DNA from 3 places in the Streptomyces sp. NPDC090025 genome. Region 1 is predicted to be linked to each of the others. Evidence: riboswitches for the same ligand, from Rfam matches in the RefSeq annotation. Region 1 holds a riboswitch; each other region holds the start of a gene.
What was found. A riboswitch is a leader RNA that binds a small molecule or an ion and turns the genes downstream of it on or off. The one in region 1 is predicted to bind thiamine pyrophosphate.

Region 1 (7,650 bases):
AGTCCGCCGCGGTCGCCGTCGCAGGACTGAGCCCGAGGGCTGAGCCCGAGGGGGGGTCCGGGGGCGGTCGGGGAGCGGGGCGGAGCGGAGCGAGGAGGCGCGGAACGGGAGGCCGCGCCTCCGAAGCGCGCCGCTCCCCGCCCGTACGAAGCCCGTCGGCCCCCGCCCGTACGAAGCGCGTCGGCCCCCGCCTCAGCCCATGCTTCGACCCCCGCTTCGCCCTCTCCTCGGCCCCGGCCGGGAACGGCCGCTTCTGCGGCCGACGGAGTGAAACCTCCGACCGGCCCCGTTCCACCCCCTAGACCTTCCCAATTCGGGCGAAACAACCGGTGAACCCGGAGTGGACCCGGATTCACCACCCCTGGTGCGTCACACAGGAGGACGCTCATTCCTATGATGGGCGGACGACACCGCGGACCACGACGACCAGGCCGGTCCGCGATGTGCAGGGCATCGCGACGGTGGTGGAGGGGTCGATGACACAGGGGGCCGAAAAGGAACCCGCGGTGCGCACGGCGACGTTGCGTGACTTCCGCGTGCCTCCGTACGCCCGGGTGCCCGTCCAGGGACACCCCGTGGAGCCCTTCCCCACTGAGGCCCCGGCCGAGATCCCGGTGGCCCCGGCCGCCCCGGTGGCCACCGCCGATCCCACCCTGCGGCTCGGCACCCTGCCCCCGGGCCACCCGTTGGACCAGGCGCAGCTGGAGCGGCCGCCGTTCGAGGCGCCGCGCCCCGACCAGCAGCCGTACGTCACCAACCCCCCGCCCGCCTACGAGGCGCAGGCTCAGGCGCAGACCCAAGCCCCGGCCCCGGCCCCGTTCCCCGCGCAGGCGTCCGCCCCGGTGCCCGACGAAGCGGGCCACCCCGGCAACGCCGTACCCGCGTACGAGGGACCGGACGGCTACACGCCGACCGAGCGCGACCTGCCCGTCATCAACCGCGGCGACACCGTCCAGGTGCCGGTGGCCCCCGCCGAGCAGCCCGCCCCCGTCGGCGGCGGCGAGGGCCCCGGCCCGCTGTTCGTCGTCGGCGACGTCCACGGCTACCTCGACGAGCTGGTCCAGGCGCTGCGCGCGCAGGGCCTCATCGACGACAACGGCGGCTGGGCCGCGGGCAACGCGCGCCTGTGGTTCCTCGGCGACTTCACCGACCGCGGCCCGGACGGCATCGGGGTGATCGACCTCGTGATGCGGCTCTCCGCCGAGGCCGCCGCCGCGGGCGGCTACTGCAAGGCCCTGATGGGCAATCACGAACTGCTCCTGATCGGCGCCAAGCGGTTCGGCGACACCCCGGTCAACTCCGGCGCCGGCACCGCCACCTTCCAGGCGGCCTGGCTGCTCAACGGCGGCCAGAAGCACGACATGGACCGGCTCCAGGACGTCCATCTGCAGTGGATGTCCCGGCTCGACGCGGTCGTGGCGGAGGACGGTCACCTCCTGCTGCATTCGGACACCACCGCGTACCTCGAATACGGCGAGACCATCGAGGACGTCAACGACAACGTGCACGCGGCGCTGACCCGTAACGACGCGGACGAGGTCTGGGACCTGTTCCGGAAGTTCACCAAGCGCTTCGCGTTCCGTGACGAGGCGGCCGGGCCGCAGGCCGTGCGGGAGCTGCTCGACACCTACGGCGGCAGCCGGGTCGTGCACGGGCACAGCCCCATCCCGTACCTCACCGGCCAGGTCGGCTCGGAGGACGGCGAGGGGGACAACCGCCCGGTGGTCGACGGTCCGCACGTGTACGCGGACGGCCTCGCGATCGCCATGGACGGTGGCGTGACCATGGCCGGAAAGCTCCTGGTGGTCCAACTCCCGCTGCCCGCCTGACGCATAACCCTACGCATCCGGGGAAGTCGATTTCCGGGAACACCCTGTCACCGCGTGCCGTACCCGCCCTACCATCGGCTCATCCGTAGCAGGCTCTCCTCCGTTTCCGCCCGAACCCGTCGTCCGCGACGGCCGGTTCCGGCCCTACGGAGCATCGGGGGATGCACATGAACGTGGCTCCGCACCTGCTGACCGAGGACCGCGCCGAGTTCGAGCGGGTCGTCGACGACGCACTGCGCGACGCACCCGCGCATCCCGGCCTCGCCGAGGCCGGGACCCGGCTCTCCACCGCGCAACTGCGCGCCATGGCGCTGAACGCGACCACCCTCATCACCACCGCGGCCGCGCCCGAGTACGACCATTTCGTGAAGGTGCGGGAGCAGGTGCGGGCCACCGCGACCAGTGCCCCCGCCGAGGCGGGCGAGGTCATCGGCGGCATCGCCGGGGCCGGTCTGGTCGCCGTCCTGACCGTCCTCGCCCCGCTGCTCGCGGGCACGTCGTCGGTCGTCCTGCTCCTGGTCGGCGCCGTCCTGAAGATGCTGGACCCGGCCCCGGCCTTCGCCGACACCCTGCTCACCGCGGGCCTGGTGTTCGGCACCCTGACCGCCGCGGGCCTGCTCTGCGCGGGTGCCGGACTCCTGATCACCGCCCGGCGCAACAGCGCCACCGAGGTGCCGGCGCCGGGCCCCGACGACGAACTCGCCCGGGCCCGCGCTGCCTGGCACCGCGCCCTGGTCGACCGGGGCATCGTCCCGTTCCTCAGCGACGCCCTCACGGCCACGCCCCCCACCCCGGGCCCGCACCGCCTCACACCCCCGGACCACCGCATCCCGAAGACGGGCTACCCGACCCCGGAGCAGTAGCCCGGACCCGCGGCCGGACCCGCGGCCGGGAGCGGTGCCGGGGAACGGGGACGCGGGCCGGTCCGGAACGTCCCCTCCGCGTCCCGGACCGGCCGGGACCGGCCCGGAACAGCGCACCCGAAGGACTCGGCGTCAGTCCGCCATCGGCAGGTACACCCGGTTCCCCGCCGCCGCGAACTCGGCCGACTTCTCCGCCATCCCGGCCTCGATCTCGTCCGCCTTCAGATCCCCGCCGTGCTCCCTGCGGATGTCCTGGGAGATCTTCATCGAGCAGAACTTCGGCCCGCACATCGAGCAGAAGTGCGCCGTCTTCGCGGGCTCCGCCGGCAGCGTCTCGTCGTGGAACTCCCGGGCCGTGACCGGGTCGAGTGCCAGGTTGAACTGGTCCTCCCAGCGGAACTCGAAGCGCGCGTCGGACAGCGCGTCGTCCCACTCCTGCGCGCCCGGGTGGCCCTTGGCCAGGTCCGCCGCGTGCGCCGCGATCTTGTAGGTGATGACGCCGGTCTTCACGTCGTCGCGGTTGGGCAGGCCCAGGTGCTCCTTGGGCGTGACGTAGCAGAGCATCGCGGTGCCCCACCAGGCGATCATCGCCGCGCCGATGCCCGACGTGATGTGGTCGTACGCCGGAGCGACGTCCGTGGTCAGCGGGCCGAGCGTGTAGAACGGCGCCTCCTCGCAGATCTCCTGCTGGAGGTCGATGTTCTCCTTGATCTTGTGCATCGGGACATGGCCCGGGCCCTCGATCATCGTCTGCACGTTGTGGCGCTTGGCGATCGTGTTGAGCTCGCCGAGCGTCTTCAGCTCCGCGAACTGCGCCGCGTCGTTGGCGTCGGCGATCGAGCCGGGCCGCAGACCGTCGCCGAGCGAGTAGGTGACGTCGTACGCGGCGAGGATCTCGCAGAGCTCCTCGAAGTTCGTGTAGAGGAAGTTCTCCCGGTGGTGCGCGAGACACCAGGCCGCCATGATCGAGCCGCCGCGCGAGACGATGCCGGTCTTGCGGCGCGCGGTCAGCGGCACGTACGGCAGCAGCACGCCCGCGTGGACGGTCATGTAGTCGACGCCCTGCTCGGCCTGCTCGATGACCGTGTCCTTGTAGATCTCCCAGGTCAGCTCCTCGGCCTTGCCGTCGACCTTCTCCAGGGCCTGGTAGAGCGGCACGGTGCCGATCGGCACGGGGGAGTTGCGCAGCACCCACTCGCGGGTGGTGTGGATGTTGCGGCCGGTGGACAGGTCCATGACCGTGTCGGCGCCCCACTTGGTCGCCCAGGTCATCTTCTCCACCTCCTCCTCGATGGAGGAGGTGACGGCCGAGTTGCCGATGTTGGCGTTGACCTTCACCAGGAACCGCTTGCCGATGATCATCGGCTCGATCTCCGGGTGGTTGACGTTGGCTGGCAGCACCGCGCGGCCCGCCGCGATCTCCTCCCGGACGACCTCGGGCGTGACGTTCTCGCGGATCGCCACGAACTCCATCTCGGGCGTGATCTCGCCCCTGCGGGCGTACGCGAGCTGGGTCACCGCCTGCCCGTCGCGCCCGCGGCGGGGCAGCCGGGGGCGGCCGGGGAAGACCGCGTCGAGGTTCTTGAGCCCGCCGCCGCGCGGCGAGGTGTGCTTGATGCCGTCGTCCTCGGGCCGGACCGGCCGGCCCGGGTACTCCTCGGTGTCGCCGCGCGCGATGATCCAGTTCTCGCGCAGCGGCGCCAGGCCGCGCCGTACGTCGGTGTCCACGGTCGGGTCGGTGTACGGGCCGGACGTGTCGTAAAGGGTCACGTCCTTCCCGTTGGTGAGGTGCACCTGGCGGACCGGCACCCGGAGGTCGGGGCGGGAACCCTCGACGTACCCCTTGTGCCAGCCCGGCGTGCGCTCGCCCGAGCCGGTCGTCTCGTCGTCCGTCCGGACGACCGTCCGGACGTCCGTCTGGTCGTCCGTCTGGTCGGAGGCAGGCGTGCGTGCATCCTGAATGGTCATGAGACCGATCTCCCTACGCCGGCATTACCCGGTAACAGGTTCGGCGGTCGGCGCAGCCTCCTCCCGTACGTACGACGTCGTGTACGCCCGTACGGTGATCAGCGCCCTCTCAGCCCGGTGCTCCGAGCTCCCGCGTGTGCAAAGGTGCCACCACGCTAGCGTCATCCCGGGCGTGCTGAACAGTGGGCCCCCGCTGTTCTTGCGATGATCGGTCGGTGACTTCGACGCAGCAGACCCCCGAACCGCACGGGCACGACGACGAGCACGACGCAGCCCGGAGTGCCGGACCCGGCGCCGGGCGGGGCGGCGGACAGGGGGGCGGGAGCGGCACCGGACACGGGGGCCACGGCGGCGGGCCCGAAGGCCATGGGCACGCGCACGCGCACAGCCACGGCCCCGCCGCGCCCGTCTCACGCCATCTGCGCAAGGTCATCGCCGCCGTCCTGATCCCCTTCGCGACCGCCGTGGTCGTCGGCCTCGTGGTGCTGTGGCCCGGCGGCACCCCGGCCCATCAGCGCACCGGGGTCGGCTTCGACCGGCAGACCGAGCAGGGGAAGGTCGTCGCCGTCGCGCACGTGGACTGCAAGGACGTGAACGCCGCGCAGGTGCCGCCGACCGGCGACACCTCCACGCCGGAGGGGCGCGAGGCGGTCAACGCCCAGCAGGGGCAGTGCGAGAAGGCGACGGTCGAGGTCACCACCGGTCCGGAGAAGGGCCGTCGGTTCACCGAGATCGTGCAGCCGGACGCGCCCCGGCAACTCCACGAGGGCCAGGGCGTGGTGGTCGCGTACGCCCCCGACGCGCCGCGCGACCTGCAGTACTCGGTCACCGATGTGAACCGGAAGGTGCCGATCGCGCTGCTCGCGGGGATCTTCGCGCTGGCCGTGATCCTGGTGGGCCGGATGCGCGGGCTCATGGCGCTGATCGCGCTCGCGGTGAGCTTCCTGGTGCTGACCCTGTTCATCCTGCCCGCGATCCTGCAGGGCTCGAATCCGCTGGTGGTGGCCATCGTCGGGGCCAGCGCGATCATGCTGGCCGCGCTCTACATGTGCCACGGACTGTCCGCCCGCACCTCGGTGGCGGTGCTCGGCACCCTGGTGTCGCTGCTGCTGATCGGGCTGCTCGGCTCGCTGTTCATCGGCTGGGCCTCGCTGAGCGGCAACACCGACGACAACACCGGCCTGATCCACGGTCTCTACCCGAACATCGACATGTCGGGCCTGCTGCTCGCCGGGGTCATCATCGGTTCGCTCGGCGTCCTCGACGACGTGACGGTCACCCAGACCTCGGCGGTCTGGGAACTCCACCAGGCCGACCCGAAGATGGGGCCGCGCGCGCTGTACCGGGCCGGGATCCGGATCGGCCGCGACCACATCGCCTCGGTGGTCAACACCCTGGTGCTCGCCTACGCCGGTGCGGCGCTGCCCCTGCTGCTGCTGTTCTCGATCGCGCAGAGCAGCGTGGGGACGGTGGCCAACAGCGAGCTGGTGGCGGAGGAGATCGTGCGGACCCTGGTCGGGTCGATCGGACTCGTCGCCTCCGTGCCGGTCACCACCGCTCTGGCGGCCCTGGTGGTGTCGGCGGACCGGCCGGCCGGCGGACCGTCGGCCCCGGCCGGAACGACCGGTCGGAGCCGGGGCGGGCGGCGACGCCGCGCCAAGTGAGCCGTCCGGCCGGCCGGTTCGTACGACCGGCCGGTCCGGCGCTCTCAGCCGGCGTTCTCCTCAACCCTCGTGCTCCTCGATCCGCGTGCTCCTCAGCCCGCGTTCTCCTCGGCCAGGATCCGGCCGAGCGCAGCCTCGAGGTTGTCCTCGAAGTCGCCCAACGTCCGTTCCTGGCCCAGCGGTACGAGCTTGTCCGTGCGATCGAGGAACGCGACCAGCGGCGGCGCGCTCGCCCGGAACAGCGCGCGGTCGGCACCGACCTGGAGCCGGATCATCACGTCGGAGAGGCCCTCGGGATCGGTCGGCGCGATGTGCACATCGCCGTCCCCGCTCGGCCCGTTGATCCCGTCGAGCAGCAGCTCGCGGCCGAACGCCCAGGTCACCGGCGCGTCTCCGGGCAGGTGGAACGTCATCCGCACCGCATAGGGATCACGGGTCTCGTATCGCAGTTCCACCGGGATCCTGAAGGAGAGCTCCTCCGAGACGAGGAAGCTCATCAGGACCTCGGCCTGAACCGTCTCTCGCATCATGCACCCCGCAGTAGATGAAGCAGTTGTGTAAACACGCTGCTGAAAGCTGTGGTCGAAACGGCCAGGAATGATCCCCCATGGCCCTCTTGACGCAATCGTGCTGTAAGCGCTAGCAGATCACAAGGAGTGATTTTTCAGATACTGATAGAGAACGCGAGGGAGCTGAAGAGCTTTCCGATCTCGTTCTGTAGCCGCTCGATAGCGGGCAGCAACCGTTCTTCCTGGTGAAGGGGGAGGGAAATCGCCATCGCGGCGGCCGTACTGCCCGCCGTGATGGGGATGGCGGCACAGACTGTGCCGAGCGCATATTCCTGGCGCTCCACCAGGGGCTCCATTCGCCCCATAGCACCCAAACGGTCTAAAAGGGACCGCCGGTTACGCACCGTATACGGCGTGATGGCTTCCACCGGATGGCGGTCGAGGTGGTCTTGACGACTCTTCAGATCCAGTTGACTCAGCAGACACTGGCCGATCGCGTGCGCGTGGCCGGTCTCCCGGAAGTCCGCCCACTCCTCGACGGCGGGGGCCGCGGGGGTGTCGGCGACGGCGACGAGCTCGATCTCGCCCTCGCGGTAGATGGCGAAGTAGACGGGCACCCCGATGGAGTCCCGCCAGTGGGCGAGCGAGTCTTCGATCTTGGTGCGACGATTCTGCAGATCTCCGCCGCCGATCAGACGGCTCGCGGCGTCGCCGAACACGAACACACCCTTCTCACGGCGCAGATAGCCCTCGTGCGTCAGGGTGCGGAGCAGGTGGTACGCGGTGGGAAGCGGCAGACCCGCCTCGCGCGCCAGCT
Region 2 (7,650 bases), on a different contig from region 1:
GGCCATGGCCCAGGAGGCGGGACCGTGGGAGTGGGCCGCGTGACCGTGGTGCTCGTGACCCTCGTGGCCGTGGCTCTCGTGGGTCTGGTGACCCTGGTGGTTCTCGGGTGCTGCGTGGCCCTCGTGGTGGGCGTGCTGCTCGTGGTGCTCGTGCTGCATGGGTGCCCCCTGGTTCGGGTAGCGGTTCCTTCCACCTCGGGAACCGTATACCCCCCTAGGGTATTCCCTAACGCGAGAGCGGGCCACGCAGTTTCTTCAGCAGCTCCACATCCGCCTTGTGCCCCTGGTCGCCGCCGGGCGTCTCGATGATCAACGGTAGGCCGTCCGTCGCCGGATGGCTCAGCAGCCTGCGGAAGCCGTCCTCGCCGATGTGGCCGACGCCGATGTTCGCGTGCCGGTCCTTCCTCGCGCCCACCACGTCCTTCGAGTCGTTGGCGTGGATCAGCTTCAGCCGCCCCTCGCCGATCACCGACACCAGCTGGTCCAGCGTCTGACCGGCCCCGTACGGGCCGGTCAGGTCGTGGCCCGCCGCGAAGATGTGACAGGTGTCCAGGCAGACGCCCAGCTTCGGATGCCGGTCCAGGGCGTCGAAGTACGGGCCGAAGTCCTCCGCGCGCGAGCAGAGCGAGAAGCCCTGCCCGGCCGTCGACTCGATCAGCACATCCGGGTCGTCCGGGTGGGTCAGCTCGTCGAGCAGCGGCAGCAGCAGCTCCCTGACCTGCGCCAAAGCCTCCGCGCGCGGCCGTCCGCCGGTCGCCGAACCGGTGTGCACCACCACACCCCCGGCGCCGATCGCGCGGGCCCGGCGCAGCGAGTGCCGCATCGACTCCACCGACTTCTCCGCGGTGGCCTCGGTGTGCGAGCCGAAGTTGATCAGGTACGGGGCGTGCACCCAGGCCGACAGGCCCGCGTCGGCGCAGCCCGCCCGGAACAGCTCGTCCTGCTCGGGGTTGCCGGCCGGGGTCGCCCAGCCGCGCGGATTGGCCACGAAGACCTGCACCGCCTCGGCGCCGAGCTCCCGGGCGTACCCGAGTCCGACGGTGGCGAGACCGCCGGCCACGGGGACGTGACCGCCGACGGGGTTGCGCATATGAGCCCTACAGTCCCTTGATCGTGATGGTCACGGTGGAGCCCTCGGCGGCCGTCGCGCCGCCGTCCACCGACTGTCCGGAGACGGTGTCGCCGAGGAACGGGAAGGTCTTCTCGACCTTCACCTCGAAGCCCGCCGACTCCAGCTCGTCCTTCGCCTCGTCCGTCTTCTTGCCGACGACGTCCGGGACCTCGACCATGCGCGGCCCCTTCGACACCGTCAGGGTGACCGTGTCGCCCTTCGCGGCGCGGCTGCCCTCGGCGAGCGACTGGGCGGCGACCGCGTCGGCGTCCTCCGGCGAGTGGATCCGCTCCGGCGCGACCGTCACCTTCAGACCGGCGTCCTGGAGCTCGGCCGTCGCCTCCGCCACCGACTGGCCCCGGACGTCCGGCACCTCGATCGGCTCGCCCTTGCTGACGGTGAGCGCCACCGCCGAGTCGGGGGCGCGCTCGGTGCCCGGCTCCGGGTCGGAGCGGACCACCTCGCCCTGGGCGACCGTGGTGTCGAACGCGTAGGTGATCACCCCGGGGGCGAGTCCCTCGTCCGTCAGGGTCTTCTTCGCCTCGGCGAGCGGCACCCCCTTGAGGTTCGGCACCTTCACGATCTCCGGGCCCCGGGACAGCGTGAGGGTCACCGCGCTGTTGCCGCGGATCCGCTCGCCGGGCCCCGGGTCGACGGCCATCACAGTGCCGCGCTCGTACACGTCGCTGAACGCGCGCTCGGTGGTGCCCACGTCGATCCCGGCGTCGGCGAGCCGCTTGGTGGCCTGCTCCTCGGTCTGGCCGAGGACCGCCGGGACCCGGGTGAACTGGCCGGAATTGATGTACCAGACGCCGGTGCCCACGCCGAGCGCGAGCAGCACGGCGACGACGATCAGGAGCGGGCCGCGCGACAGCGGGAAGCGGCCGGTGCGCCGGGCCGCCCTCCCGGGGCCGCCCGGCGGGGCCGGTTCGGGCGCCGGGAGCAGGCTGGTGTGCTCCACCGGCAGCGGCTGGACCCGCGGGATCACCGAGGTCCGGTCCTCCGCCCCGGCCCCGGCACCCGTCGTGGCCGCGGGCTCGTCGTGGGCGAGCGCCCGCGGTGGTACGGCGTCGAGCTGGGCGTCGTCGAGGGCCGCGCGGGCCGCCCGGGTCCGCGCCAGCAGCGCGACGGCGTCGTACGGCCGGACGTCGGGGTTGCGGGCCGTGGCGCTCGCCACCAGCTCGTCGAGGTCCAGGGCGAGCCCGGGGAAGGCGGCGGACGGCGCCGGTACGTCGGTGTTGAGGTGCTGGTAGAGCACCTGGGCGGGGGTGTCGCCGGAGTGCGATTTGGCGCCGGTCAGCATCTCGTACAGGACCACCCCGCACGCGTACACATCGGCGCGGGTGTCGGCGGTGCCGTGCTCGATCTGCTCCGGCGCCAGGTAGGAGACGGTGCCGAGCACCGCGCCGGTCGTGTCGGTGGCCGAGCCGACCGCCCTGACCAGGCCGAAGTCGGCGACCTTCACCCGGCCGTCGTCCCCTATCAGGACGTTCTCCGGCTTCATGTCGCGGTGCACGAACCCGGCCCGGTGGGCCGCGCCGAGCGCCGCGAGCACCGGCTCCAGGATGTCGAGCGCGGCCCGGGGCCGCAGCGCGCCCCGCTCGCGCAGCACGTCGCGCAGGGTGCACCCGGCGACGTACTCCATCGCCAGGTACACGTACGCGCCCTCGGCGCCCTGGTCGAAGACGCCGACCACATTGGGGTGGGCGAGCCGGGCGACGGACTTCGCCTCGCGCATGAACCGCTCCACGAAGGCCGCGTCCGTGGCGAGGTCCGGGTGCATCACCTTGAGCGCGAGCACCCGGTCGAGCCGGGTGTCCACGGCCCGGTAGACCGTGGCCATCCCGCCGACGGCGATGCGCGCGTCGACGCGGTAGCGGCCGTCGAGCAGCCGCCCGACGAGGGGGTCCTGAAGGGTCGTGTCCACGGCGACGAGTCTACGAGCCGTGGCACGGCCTCCTTTCCCGTCGCCGGGGACTGCAGCGCGGTTGTGACCGACGCCGCTCCGGGGGAGCCCGGCACCCTTGGGGCGGGGTCAGAACGCCGGGCGCTCCGGGTCGAGCCGGGCCAGGCCCTCGGCCGGGGACGACGCCTCGGCGAAGTGGCGGCGCGGGATCCGGCCGGCCCGGTGGGCGAGCCTGCCCGCCTCGACCGCGTGCCGCATCGCCTCGGCCATCAGGACCGGCTCCTGCGCCCGGGTCACCGCGGACGCCAGCATCACCGCCGCGCAGCCCAACTCCATCGCGAGGGCCGCGTCCGACGCGGTCCCGGCGCCCGCGTCCAGGATCACCGGGACCCCGGCCCGCTCGGTGATCAGCTGGAAGTTGTGCGGGTTGCGGATGCCGAGCCCGGAGCCGATGGGGGAGCCGAGCGGCATGATCGCCGCGCAGCCGACGTCCTCCAGCTTCCGGGCGAGCACCGGGTCGTCGTTGGTGTACGGCAGCACCACGAAGCCGTCGTCGACCAGGGTCTCGGCCGCGTCGAGCAGCTCCACGCCGTCCGGCAGCAGGGTCCGCTCGTCCGCGATGACCTCCAGCTTGATCCAGTCGGTGCCGAGTGCCTCACGGGCGAGCCGGGCGGTGAGCACCGCCTCGCCCGCGGTGAAGCAGCCCGCGGTGTTGGGCAGCACCTGGATGCCGAGCCGGGTGAGCACGGACAGCACCGAGCCCCGCACCCCGGGGTCCAGGCGCCGCATGGCGACGGTGGTCAGCTCGGTGCCGCTGGCGACCAGGGCGCGTTCCAGGGTGTCGAGGCTCGGGGCACCGCCGGTGCCCATGATCAGCCGGGACGAGAACTCCCGGCCGCCGAGCGTGAACAGGTCGTCGGACATCGCGGTCAGCCTCCCTGCACGGCGGTCAGGACCTCGACCCGGTCGCCGTCGCCGAGCCGGGTGGTGGCCCAGCGGCCGCGCGGGACGACCGTCTCGTTGACGGCGGCGGCGACCCCGGAGGGCGCGGCGGTGAGGGTGGCGACGAGGGCGTCGAGCAGGACCGGGCCGGTCAGGACCCGGGCCTCGCCGTTCACGGACACGGTCACGGAGTCGGTCACGGAGGCGTTCGAGGAGTCGTTCACGGGCGTGGTCACGCGTGCTCCAGGTGTGCGGTGGGGTGGGTGGTGGCGGCCGCGGTCACGGGCTTGGGCGGCGCGGTGGCGAAGCGGCGGGCGGTGAAGGGGCGGGCCTCGTCCGGCAGCGCCCCGGTGGTCAGCGCCTCGGCCATCACGTCGCCGGTGACCGGGGTGAGCAGCACCCCGTTGCGGTAGTGGCCGGTGGCGAGCTGGAGCCCCGGCAGCGCGGTCGGGCCGAGCAGCGGCGCGTTGTCGGGCGAGCCGGGACGCAGCCCGGCCCGGGTCTCGGTGAGCGGCAGCTCGGTGATGCCCGGCACCAGCTCATGGGCGTCGCGCAGCAGCTCGTACACCCCGCCCGCGGTCACCGTGGTGTCCCAGCCGAGCTCCTCGCTGGTGGCGCCGACGACCAGTTCGCCGTCGGCGCGCGGCACCAGGTAGACCTGGCTGCCACGGACCACCGCGCGCACCGTGCGGGACAGGAACGGCGCGTACGCGGGCGGCACCCGCAGCCGCAGGACCTGGCCCTTCACCGGGCGGACCGGCGGCAGCACCTCGGGCGGCACGCCGTCGAGCCGCCCGCTGAGACTGCCCGCGGCCAGCACCACCTGGGCGGCGGTGAGCACGGTGCCGTCGCCGAGGACCGCGCCGGTGGCCCGGTCCCGTACCACCGTGAGGCGGGCGGCGAGGGCGCGGTGGAACACCACCCCGGCCCGCTCGCAGGCGGTGACCAGCGCGTCGGCGAGCCGCCGCGGGTCGACCTGGTGGTCGCCGTCGACCCGCAGCCCGCCCCGGACGCCCGGGGCCAGCATCGGCTCCAGACGGCGGCAGTCCCGGCCGCCCAGCCATTCCGAGGTCAGCCCGCAGCGGGTCTGCAGGGCGTGCAGCTCGCGCAGATGGGCCCGGTCGTCGGCGTCGAGCGCCACCGCGAGGGTGCCGCAGGCGCGGTAGCCGACGTCCTGGCCGGTGGCCGCCGTCAGCTCCGCGACGAAGTCGGGATAGCGGCGGGCGGAGGCGAGGTTGAGCCCGAGCAGGGTCTCCTCGCCGTAGTGGAGTTCGGTGACGGCGGCGAGCATGCCCGCCGCCACCCGGGCGGCGCCGCCGCCCGGCGCCGGATCGGCGAGCGCGACCCGCAGCCCGCGCTGCGCCGCCCGCCAGGCGGTCACCAGACCGATGATGCCGCCCCCGATGACGAGGACGTCGGCCGTGTGCGGCCCACCGCTGGGGTGGGATGAGTCGGAGGTACGCGACATGGGCGTCCAGCCCCTCCCTTCGCCGGCATGACCCGGATCAGGTTCGTACGGTCGGAGGCCGGCCAGCCTCCCTCTCAGCCCGGTGCGTCCGGGCTCCCGCGAGTGCTCTACGGCCGCCAGACTAGCCCGTGCCCCCGCGCCGGTCACAGGGCGCACCCCCTGCCCCGGTCCCGTCCTGGGCCTGTCCCGGCCCCGCCCCGATATTCCTGACGGATCGTCAGATGCGTAAGGTGGACGGGTGAACGAGCAGACGAGGGCAGAGGAAGCGGCCGGAGCGCGGGCCGAGGACGCGAGCGGACCGAGCGGTCCCGCCGGACCCGGGGTGGTGATCGTCGGCGCCGGAATGGCCGGCGTCCAGACCGCCGTCGCCCTGCGCGACCAGGGCTTCACCGGGCCCGTCACCCTCATCGGCGCCGAACCCCACCAGCCCTACGACCGGCCGCCGCTCTCCAAGGCGATCCTCCTCGGCAAGGCCGAGGACTCCGCCTTCGACGTCGACTTCGCCGCCCTCGGCATCGAACTGCGGCTCGGCGTCGAGGTCACCGGACTGCGCGCCGCCGACCACCAGATCGACACCGAGGCCGGACCCGTCCCGTACGACACCCTCGTCGTCGCCACCGGCGCCCACCCGGTCACCCTGCCCGGCGCCGACGGCGTCCCCGGCACCCACCTGCTGCGCACCCTGGACGACGCCGTCCGGCTCGCCCCGGTCCTGGAGAGCGGGCACGCCGTCGTGGTGGTCGGCGCGGGCTGGATCGGCGCCGAGTTCGCCACCGCCGCCCGCGCCGCGGGCTGCGCCGTCACCGTCGTCGAGGCCGCCGACCGGCCGCTCGCCGGGGCGTTGCCCGCCGAGGTCACCGCACCGATGGCCGCCTGGTACGCCGAGAGCGGCGCCGAACTCCGGCTGCACGCGCGCGTGGAGCGCGTCGAGCCGGGACGGGTCGTCGTCAGCGACGCCGCCGACCCCGCCGCCGCCACCGAGGAACTGCCAGCCGACGCCGTCGTCGTCGGCATCGGCGCCCGCCCCGCCACCGGCTGGCTCGCGGACTCCGGCGCCGCCCTCGACCCGAGCGGCGCCCTCACCGCCGACGACCGGCTGCGCACCTCGCTGCCCGACGTGTACGCGGTCGGCGACTGCGCCTCCTTCCCCTCCGCCCGCTACGGCACCCGGCTGCTCGTGCACCACTGGGACAACGCCCTCCAGGGCCCCCGCACGGTCGCCGCCGACATCCTGGGCGCGGCCCACCAGCCGTACGACCCGGTGCCCTACTTCTGGTCCGAGCAGTTCGGCCGCTTCGTCCAGTACGCCGGACACCACGCCGCCGCCGACACCCTGCTGTGGCGCGGCGACCCGGCCGAACCGTCCTGGTCCGTGCTGTGGCTGCGCGCGGACGTGCCGGTCGCCCTGCTGGCCGTCGGCCGCCCGCGCGACCTCGCCCAGGGCCGCAGGCTCATCGAGCAGCGCACCCCGGTCGACCCGGCCAGGGCCGCGGACCCCTCCGTACCCCTGAAGGCAGCAGTCCGGTAGGGCCCGACTACCGGCTGTCAGTCCGGGATGGCACGCTTGTCCTGTGACCGAGATTGACGCAAAGACCGATGCACTCGTCCCCGCCTGGCTCTTCCTCCCCGACATCGCCGAAATGATGGACGTGGAGGTGACGCGCGTGCGGCAGCTGGTCAAGGAGGGCCAGCTCATCGCCGTCCGACGCGGCGAGCGGAGCGTGCTCCAGGTGCCGGCCGCCTTCATCCAGAGCGGCAAGGTGGTCAAGGGCCTCGTCGGCACCCTGACCCTGCTGCGGGACGACGGCTTCAGCGACGAAGAGATGCTGGAGTGGCTGTTCACTCCGGACCCGACCCTGCCCGGCACCCCCGTGCAGGCCCTCGGCGAGAATCGCGGCACGGAGGTGAAGCGCCGCGCCCAGGCGCTCGCCGTCTGACCCCTGACCCCAGGGGCGGACAACCGCAGCGAAGACACCACCAGCGGGCGTCGGCGCGCCGCCGGACGGGACCCCCGTCCGGTGGTGCCCGGCGCCCGGCACCACCCGAGGGGGGATCCGCATGTCCACGGTCCGTGAGCGCCTTGCCGACGCCAGGCTCTATCTGTGCACCGACGCCCGCAAGCGCCAGGGCGACCTGCCCGCCTTCCTCGACGCCGTGCTCTCCTCCGGCGTCGACATCGTCCAGCTCCGCGACAAGGGCATGGAGGCCGGTGAGGAGCTGGAC
Region 3 (7,650 bases), on a different contig from region 1:
CCCTATCGTGACCCCATGCGCGAGATCCACAGCCTCGACGAGTTCGACGCCACGGTCCACCACCTCGGCACCCTCCGCGGCACCCGCGTCCAGTCCGTCGACCTCACCGACCGGACCTTCGCCCTCCTCGCCACCAACACCACCGACGCCGTCTTCCTCGGCTGCCCCCTCCAACCCGAAGCCGCCACCAAGATCCGCGCCGACGGCGCCCTCGTCTTCCCGCCCGTCCCCCACCTCCCCTTCGACCCCTACCGCGCCCGCCTCTACTCCCCCGAAGAACTCTTCGAAGGCATCACCGACCACCCCTACGACCGCACCCCCGACGCCCGCTCCCACGCCTGGTTCCAGGAGACCCGCTCCGACGGCGACGTCCTCTCCTCGATGCTGCGCTCGATCCACGACGACGCGATGTCGGACGCCCTGGACGAGCGCCTGTCCGGCGCCCGGGTCGTCGGCGTGATGGGCGGGCACGCGATGGTGCGGGGCAGCAAGGAGTACGCGGGCGCGGCGCGCCTCGGCCGGTCGCTGAGCCGGGCGGGCCTGACGGTGGCGACGGGCGGCGGCCCGGGCGCGATGGAGGCGGCGAACCTGGGCGCGTATCTGGCGCCGCTGCCGGACGGGGCGCTGGCGGAGGCGTGCGAACTGCTCGCGAAGGCCCCGGGGTTCGAGCCGTCGGTGACGGAGTGGGCGCGGGCGGCGTTCGAGGTGCGGGCGCGGTGGCCGCGCGGCGGGGCGTCGGTGGGCATCCCGACGTGGTTCTACGGGCACGAGCCGCCGAACGCGTTCGCCTCGGACATCGGGAAGTACTTCGCGAACGCGACGCGGGAGGACGGGCTGCTGGCGCGGTCGACGGCGGGGGTGGTGTTCCTGCCGGGGGCGGCGGGGACGGTGCAGGAGATCTTCGACAACACGACGCCGAACTACTACGAGTCGCGCGGGGAGCCGACGCCGATGGTGCTTGTGGACCGGGCGCATTGGGAGGAGCGGTTGCCGGTGTGGCCGCTGTTGCGGGCGTTGGCGGCGGGGCGGGCGATGGAGGGGCGGCTGGAGCTGGTGGATTCGATCGAGGAGGCGTTGGAGCGGCTGGGGGCGTGAGGTGCGCGGGGGACGTGCAGGGGACCGTGCGCCTCCGCGCCTCCCGAGGTGAGAGGGGTGGTGGGTGGGAGGCGGGGGGATGGGTGAGGGTGCCGCCGCTACGAGTTGATCTCGGTCAGGAGCTCCTGCGCGACCGCCTGCGTGATCAGCTGCCGCTGCCGCAGGGACGCGACGACGTTCCGCGCGAAGGGCTTGCTGTGGGCGCACGTGTCCATGATGACCGCGTCGAGGAGCCCGGCGATGCCGAGCGTCGCGCCGAGGTCGCCCATGGTCTGCCAGGCCGCCTGGTCGCCGTGCTCCTGGATCTCCTCGGCGGAGATCTGCGCGTCGCCGACCGCGTACACGGGAATGCCGTGCCGGCCGATGGCGAGGGTGTGTTTCCGGACGGCGGGCACCACGTGGAGGATGAGTTCGTGCAGCAGGCCGTCGTAGAGGCCGCCGCCGTTCGGGGCGATCTCCATGGTGATGGTGATCTCGGTGTCGGGCTGGACCCAGCCCACGCGGGTGTTCTGGTCGCGGTCGTTGTCCTCCGAGTCGGACTCGGATTCGACGGTGTCGACGAGCACCATGAGCCGGATGTGGGCGTCGTTCACGGCCGTCTGGACCGTGGCGTTGTGGACGGCGACCGCGCGGACGAACTGGTCGGCGCGCGTCCGCAGTTGGGCAGGCGCGTTGCCTCTGATGATCAGCACAAGGTCCCCCCGAGGGCTGTGCGGGCCACCGTCGGCCCGCGTCGCCTCGACGTTAGGCCCACCAGGGGTCTTTCCGGGAGGAGTTGCGCGGATCGGCACGGGCACCGGGAGGCGCACCGGCGCACACCCCCGGCGGACGCCCCGCCCCACCCCGGCGGCCCCGCCCCACCGGCGAGGCCCTGCCCCGCCCCCGGGGTCTACCCCGCCGCCGCGCCCTCCGCGAGGACGACGACCTCGTCCGCGAGGAACTCCACGTCGACGTCGGCCCCGGCCTCGGGCGCGTCCCGCAGTGCGAACTCCGCGTCGATCGGGGGGCCTTCGGCGGGCCGCAGGGTGACGGCGACCCGGTCGCCGCGGAAGGTCCGGGTGTCGACGTGGCAGCGCAGCCCTTCACCGGGGGTGGCGACGCGGAGTCCGGCGGGCCGGACGAGGAGGCGGTGGTCGCCCTGCGGGGAGCCGTCGGGGACGGGGATCTTGCCCCAGACGGTGTGGGCGGCGGCGCCGGACACGGTCGCGGCGACGATGTTGTCGAAGCCGAGGAAGCGGGCGACGAACGGGGAGGCGGGGTGCCGCCACACGTCGAGCGGGGTGCCGGTCTGGGCGATGCGGCCCTCGTTCATGACGACGACGCGGTCGCCGAGGGCGAACGCCTCGCCCTGGTCGTGGGTGACGGCGAGCACGGTGGTGCCCAACTGTCCGAACAGGGCGCGGAGTTCGACGACGAGACGTTCACGCAGGCCGCGGTCGAGCTGTCCGAGGGGTTCGTCGAGCATGAGGAGCCGGGGCAGGGGGGCGAGGGCGCGGGCGAGCGCGACGCGCTGCTGTTCGCCGCCGGAGAGCGAGGAGACGGCGCGCCGTCCGGCGCCGGGGAGCCCGACGAGGTCGAGGAGTTCGTCGACGCGGGCGGTCTGCTCGGCTCTGCCCGTACCGCGCATCCGGAGGCCGAAGGCGACGTTTCCGGCGACGTCGCGCTGCGGGAACAGCTGGTGGTCCTGGAACATGAGGCCGAGTCCGCGCCGGTGGACGGGGACTCCGGCCTGGTCGGCGCCGTCGAGGAGGACGCGTCCGGCGTCGAGCGGCTGGAGTCCGGCGACGGCCCGCAGCAGGGTGGATTTGCCGCTGCCGCTGGGGCCGAGGACGCACACGGTCTCGTGGTCGGCGACGTCGAGGTCGACGTGGTCGAGGACGGCCCGGTCGCCGAAGCGTACGGTCGCGCCGGTGAGGGTCAGCATCAGAACTCTCCCGAGGTCCGGTCGGAGCGGAGCCGTTCGAGGAGCAGCAGGGACACCGCGCACACCACCATGAGGATCGTGGAAAGGGCCATGGCCTGGCCGTAGTTGAGGTCGCCGGGGCGGCCGAGGAGGCGGGCAACGGCGACGGGGAGGGTCGGGTTGTCGGGGCGGGCGATGAAGACGGTCGCCCCGAACTCGCCGAGGGAGACGGCGAAGGCGAATCCGGCGGCGATGAGCAGGGCGCGGCGGACGAGCGGCAGGTCGACCTCGCGCCAGGCCCGCCAGGGGGAGGCGCCGAGGACGGCGGCGGCCTCGCGGAGCCGGTCGTCGACGGCGCGGAGCACGGGGAGCATGGTGCGGACGACGAAGGGGACGCCGACGAGGGCCTGGGCGAGGGGGACGAGGATCCAGCTGGCGCGCAGGTCGAGGGGTGGTTCGTCGAGGGTGATGAGGAAGCCGAAGCCGACGGTGACGGCGGAGACGCCGAGCGGCAGCATCAGCAGGGCGTCGAAGCCGCGGACGAGCCGCCCGGCCCGCCGGGTGAGCGCGGCGGCGGCGAGGCCGCCGATGACGACGGCGATGGCGGTGGCGGCGAGCGCGTACTGGAGGGAGTTGACGATGGTGTCGGTCATCGGCACGAGGAAGGTGCCGCTGTCGTCGACGTGGGCGAGGGCCCGGTAGTAGTCGAGGCCGTAGCCGTCGGGGGTGGCGAGGGAGCGTTCGACGAGGACGCCGAGCGGGGCGAGCAGCAGCACGCCGATGGTGAGGAGGACGCCGCCGAGCAGGGCCCATTGGCCTGCGCCGCGCGGGCGGTGCTCGGTGCGTTCGGCGGGGACGAGGCGGAGCGCCGTCTCGCGGCGCCGTACGGTCCTGGCGTGGACGGCGAGGATGAGGCCGACGGCGACGAACTGGACGAGGGTGAGGACGGCGGCGGTGGACAGCTGGAGCCGGTCGGCGGTCTGCCGGTAGATCTCGGTCTCCAGGGTGGAGTACGTGGGGCCGCCGAGGATCTGCACGATGCCGAAGGACCCCGCGGTGAACAGGAACACCATGAGTGCGGCGGCGGCGACGGACGGCGCGAGCGCGGGCAGGGTCACGGTGCGCCAGGCGCGCCAGCGGGAGGCGCCGAGGACGCGGGCGGCTTCTTCCTGGCGGGGGTCGAGCTGGGACCAGAGGCCGCCGACGGTGCGGATGACGACGGCGTAGTTGAAGAAGACGTGGGCGAGGAGGATCGCCCAGACGCTGGTGTCGAGCCGGATCCCCCACCACTGGTCGAGGAGTCCGCGCCGGCCGACGAGGGCGAGGAACGCGGTGCCGACCATGACGGTGGGCAGCACGAACGGCACGGTGACGACGGCGCGCAGGATCCGTTTCCCGGGGAAGCGGAAGCGGGCGAAGACGTACGCGCCGGGCAGGGCGACGAGCAGGGTGAGCGCGGTGGAGGCGAGGGCCTGCCACAGCGTGAACCAGAGGACGTCGAGGATGTCCGGCTGGGTGAGGGTGTCGACGACGCGGCCGAGCTGCCAGTGCCCTTCGGGCCTGAGCCCGCGCTCCACGATGGAGACGACGGGCCAGGCGAAGAAGACGGCGAAGAAGGCGACGGGCCCGGCCATGAGGGCGAGCCGCGTCACGCTTCCCCGGCGACGGCCGCGGGGTGCGGCTACTTCAGGACGAGCGAGGTCCACTGCTGGATCCACTGGTCACGGTGGGCGGCGATCTTGTCGGGCGCCACGGTCTCCGGCTTGTCGACGACGACGCCGTGCTTGGTGAACAGCTCGGGGAGGGTGGCGTCGCTGGTGACGGGGTTGACGAACATCTGCAGCGGCATGTCGTCCTGGAACTTCTTGGAGATCAGGAAGTCGATGAGCGCCTTGCCGCCCTCGGGGTTCTTGGCCCCGTTCAGGAGTCCGGCGAACTCGGTCTGCCGGAAGCAGGTGCCGGTGGCGACGCCGGTGGGCGCCTCCTTGGGCTGCGGGTCGGCGTAGAGGACCTCGACGGGCGGGGAGGAGGCATAGGAGACGACGAGCGGCCGGTCACCCTTGGCCTTCTTGCCGCCGGCGGAGCCGGAGAACTCCTGGTTGTAGGCGAGCTCCCAGCTGTCGACGGTCTTCACGCCGTTGTCCTTGAGCTTCTTCCAGTAGTCGGCCCAGCCGTCGTCGCCGTACGTGGCGGCGGTGCCGAGGAGGAAGCCGAGGCCCGGGGAGGACCGCTCGGGGTTCTCGACGACGAGGAGGTCCTTGTACGCGGGCTTGGCGAGGTCGTCGAAGGTCTGCGGCGGCGCCAGCTTCTTGTCGGCGAAGTACTTCTTGTCATAGTTGACGCAGATGTCGCCGGTGTCGACGGGGGTGACCCGGTGCTCCTTGTCGAGCTGGAGCGCGGCGGGGACCCGGTCCAGGCCCTTGGCCTCGTACGGGGTGAAGATGCCGTTGTCGAGGGCGCGGGACAGCAGGGTGTTGTCGACGCCGAAGAAGACGTCGCCCTGGGGGGCGCCCTTGGTCAGGATCTCCTTGTTGACGGCTTCGCCCGCGTCGCCGCTCTTGAGGACCTTGACGGTGTAGCCGGTCTGCTTGGTGAAGTCCGCCAGCACCTCCTTGGAGGCGTTGAAGGAGTCGTGGCTGACGAGGGTGACGGTCTTGGCCGCGGCCCCGGTGGCCTTGGTCCCGCCGGTCTTGCCCTTGTCGCCGTCGCCGCCGCAGGCGGCGAGGGTGGTGACGCCGAGCGCCGCGAGCAGCGCGACGGCGACCGTCTTCTTGGTGTGCACGTGAAGATCCTCCTGGGTGGGACCAGGAAGAGACGCGGCCCTGCCCGCGCCCGGGTGGACCGGACGCGGGCAGGGCGCAACAGCTCGAGTTACGACCGAACTTCCTACCCAGAATGACCTGGGCGAGGTTCAGAGGGTCTGCGGTCTACGGTTACCGCACTCTCAGCGCTGTGGCGCTCCCCTGTCGGAATATGCAGATGTGTTCGAGCCCAGAGTACTAGGCCCGGTCCGCGGCCCCGGATCGGTGGCCCCGGATCCGGGGTCAGCGTTCGGCGGCGGCGAGCTGTCCGCAGGCGCCGTCGATCTCCTGGCCACGGGTGTCGCGGACGGTGACGGGCACCCCGTGGGCGGCGATGGCCTCCACGAACGCCTTCTCGTCCTCGGGCCGCGACGCCGTCCACTTGGAGCCGGGCGTCGGGTTCAGCGGGATCAGGTTGACGTGCACCCGCTTGCCCTTGAGGAGCCGGCCGAGCAGGTCGCCGCGCCACGCCTGGTCGTTGATGTCGCGGATCAGCGCGTACTCGATGGAGATCCGGCGGCCGGACTTCTCGGCGTACTCCCACGCCGCGTCGAGGACCTCGCGGACCTTCCAGCGGGTGTTGACGGGCACCAGGGTGTCGCGCAGCTCGTCGTCGGGGGCGTGCAGCGAGACGGCGAGGCGGCACTTGAAGCCCTCGTCGGCGAACCGCAGCATGGCGGGCACGAGTCCGACGGTGGACACGGTGATCCCGCGCTGCGACAGACCGAGCCCGTCGGGCTCGGGGTCGGTCAGCCGCCGGATGGCGCCGACGACCCGCTTGTAGTTGGCGAGCGGCTCGCCCATCCCCATGAACACGATGTTCGAAAGCCGCGCCGGACCGCCCGGCACCTCACCGTCGCGCAGCGCGCGCATCCCGTCGACGATCTGGTGCACGATCTCGGCGGTCGACAGGTTCCGGTCGAGCCCGGCCTGCCCGGTGGCGCAGAACGGACAGTTCATCCCGCAGCCGGCCTGCGACGAGATGCACATCGTCACCCGGTCCGGGTAGCGCATCAGGACGGACTCCACGAGGGTGCCGTCGTGCAGCCGCCAGAGCGTCTTACGGGTGGTGTCGTCGTCGCACGACACATGCCGTACGACCGACATCAGATCGGGCAGCAGCTCCCCCGCCAGCTTCTCCCGCGACGCGGCGGGAATGTCCGTCCACTCGGCCGGATCGTGCGCGTACCGCGCGAAGTAGTGCGTGGACAGCTGCTTGGCGCGAAACGGCTTCTCGCCGATCGCGGCGACCGCCTCCTTGCGCTCGGCGGGCGAGAGGTCGGCGAGATGCCGCGGGGGCTGCTTGGCTCCCCGCGGAGCGACAAAAGTGAGTTCTCCGGGCTTGGGCATGGTCCTACCAGTGTCGCAGAGATACGGCGAAGGGCTCGCCGCCCTGTGGACGACGAGCCCTCCGTACCGGCTGAACAGCGAAAACAGGCGCGCGGCGGAAGGCCCGGGCAGCCCCGGACGCCTCAGCTGCCCACGAACAGCACCAGCAGCAGCCACACCACCGGCGCCGTCGGCAGCAGCGAGTCCAGCCGGTCCATGATGCCGCCGTGGCCCGGCAGCAGCGTGCCCATGTCCTTGATGCCCAGGTCACGCTTGATCATCGACTCGCCCAGGTCGCCCAGGGTCGCGCTGGCCGCGACCGCGAGGCCCAGGAGCAGGCCCTGCCACCAGGTGCCGTCGTCGATCAGGAACTCCATGCACAGCGCGCCCGCCGCCATCGCGAACGTCACCGCGCCCACCAGACCCTCGCGGGTCTTGCCGGGGCTGATCCTCGGGGCCAGCTTGTGCTTGCCGAAGCGCCAGCCCACCGCGTACGCCCCGGTGTCGCTGACCACCGTGAGC

Region 2: linked by a shared signal. The riboswitch ahead of thiO (glycine oxidase ThiO) and the one ahead of thiC (phosphomethylpyrimidine synthase ThiC) in region 1 are both predicted to bind thiamine pyrophosphate.
Region 3: linked by a shared signal. The riboswitch ahead of ACIPXM_RS30355 (thiamine ABC transporter substrate binding subunit) and the one ahead of thiC (phosphomethylpyrimidine synthase ThiC) in region 1 are both predicted to bind thiamine pyrophosphate.

What each region holds. Positions count from the first base shown of each region.
Region 1 covers NZ_JBIVFL010000013.1:92,739-100,388, forward strand. Annotated here, with positions in the region: gene ACIPXM_RS26530 (LacI family DNA-binding transcriptional regulator) at 1-30, shown strand, start outside; gene ACIPXM_RS26535 (metallophosphoesterase) at 477-1,829, shown strand; gene ACIPXM_RS26540 (hypothetical protein) at 1,991-2,692, shown strand; gene thiC (phosphomethylpyrimidine synthase ThiC) at 2,825-4,660, opposite strand; TPP riboswitch at 4,654-4,804, opposite strand; gene ACIPXM_RS26550 (YibE/F family protein) at 4,876-6,324, shown strand; gene ACIPXM_RS26555 (SsgA family sporulation/cell division regulator) at 6,417-6,851, opposite strand; gene ACIPXM_RS26560 (IclR family transcriptional regulator) at 6,989-7,650, opposite strand, start outside.
Region 2 covers NZ_JBIVFL010000003.1:288,641-296,290, reverse strand. Annotated here, with positions in the region: gene ACIPXM_RS10695 (DUF4396 domain-containing protein) at 1-159, opposite strand, end outside; gene ACIPXM_RS10690 (deoxyribonuclease IV) at 227-1,090, opposite strand; gene pknB (Stk1 family PASTA domain-containing Ser/Thr kinase) at 1,098-3,038, opposite strand; gene ACIPXM_RS10680 (thiazole synthase) at 3,147-3,941, opposite strand; gene thiS (sulfur carrier protein ThiS) at 3,947-4,195, opposite strand; gene thiO (glycine oxidase ThiO) at 4,192-5,427, opposite strand; TPP riboswitch at 5,425-5,537, opposite strand; gene ACIPXM_RS10665 (NAD(P)/FAD-dependent oxidoreductase) at 5,750-6,955, shown strand; gene ACIPXM_RS10660 (Rv2175c family DNA-binding protein) at 6,999-7,364, shown strand; gene thiE (thiamine phosphate synthase) at 7,486-7,650, shown strand, end outside.
Region 3 covers NZ_JBIVFL010000017.1:67,879-75,528, reverse strand. Annotated here, with positions in the region: gene ACIPXM_RS30375 (LOG family protein) at 16-1,095, shown strand; gene ACIPXM_RS30370 (hypothetical protein) at 1,194-1,787, opposite strand; gene ACIPXM_RS30365 (ABC transporter ATP-binding protein) at 1,985-3,019, opposite strand; gene ACIPXM_RS30360 (ABC transporter permease) at 3,019-4,632, opposite strand; gene ACIPXM_RS30355 (thiamine ABC transporter substrate binding subunit) at 4,680-5,780, opposite strand; TPP riboswitch at 5,864-5,973, opposite strand; gene rlmN (23S rRNA (adenine(2503)-C(2))-methyltransferase RlmN) at 6,043-7,149, opposite strand; gene ACIPXM_RS30345 (phosphatidate cytidylyltransferase) at 7,272-7,650, opposite strand, start outside.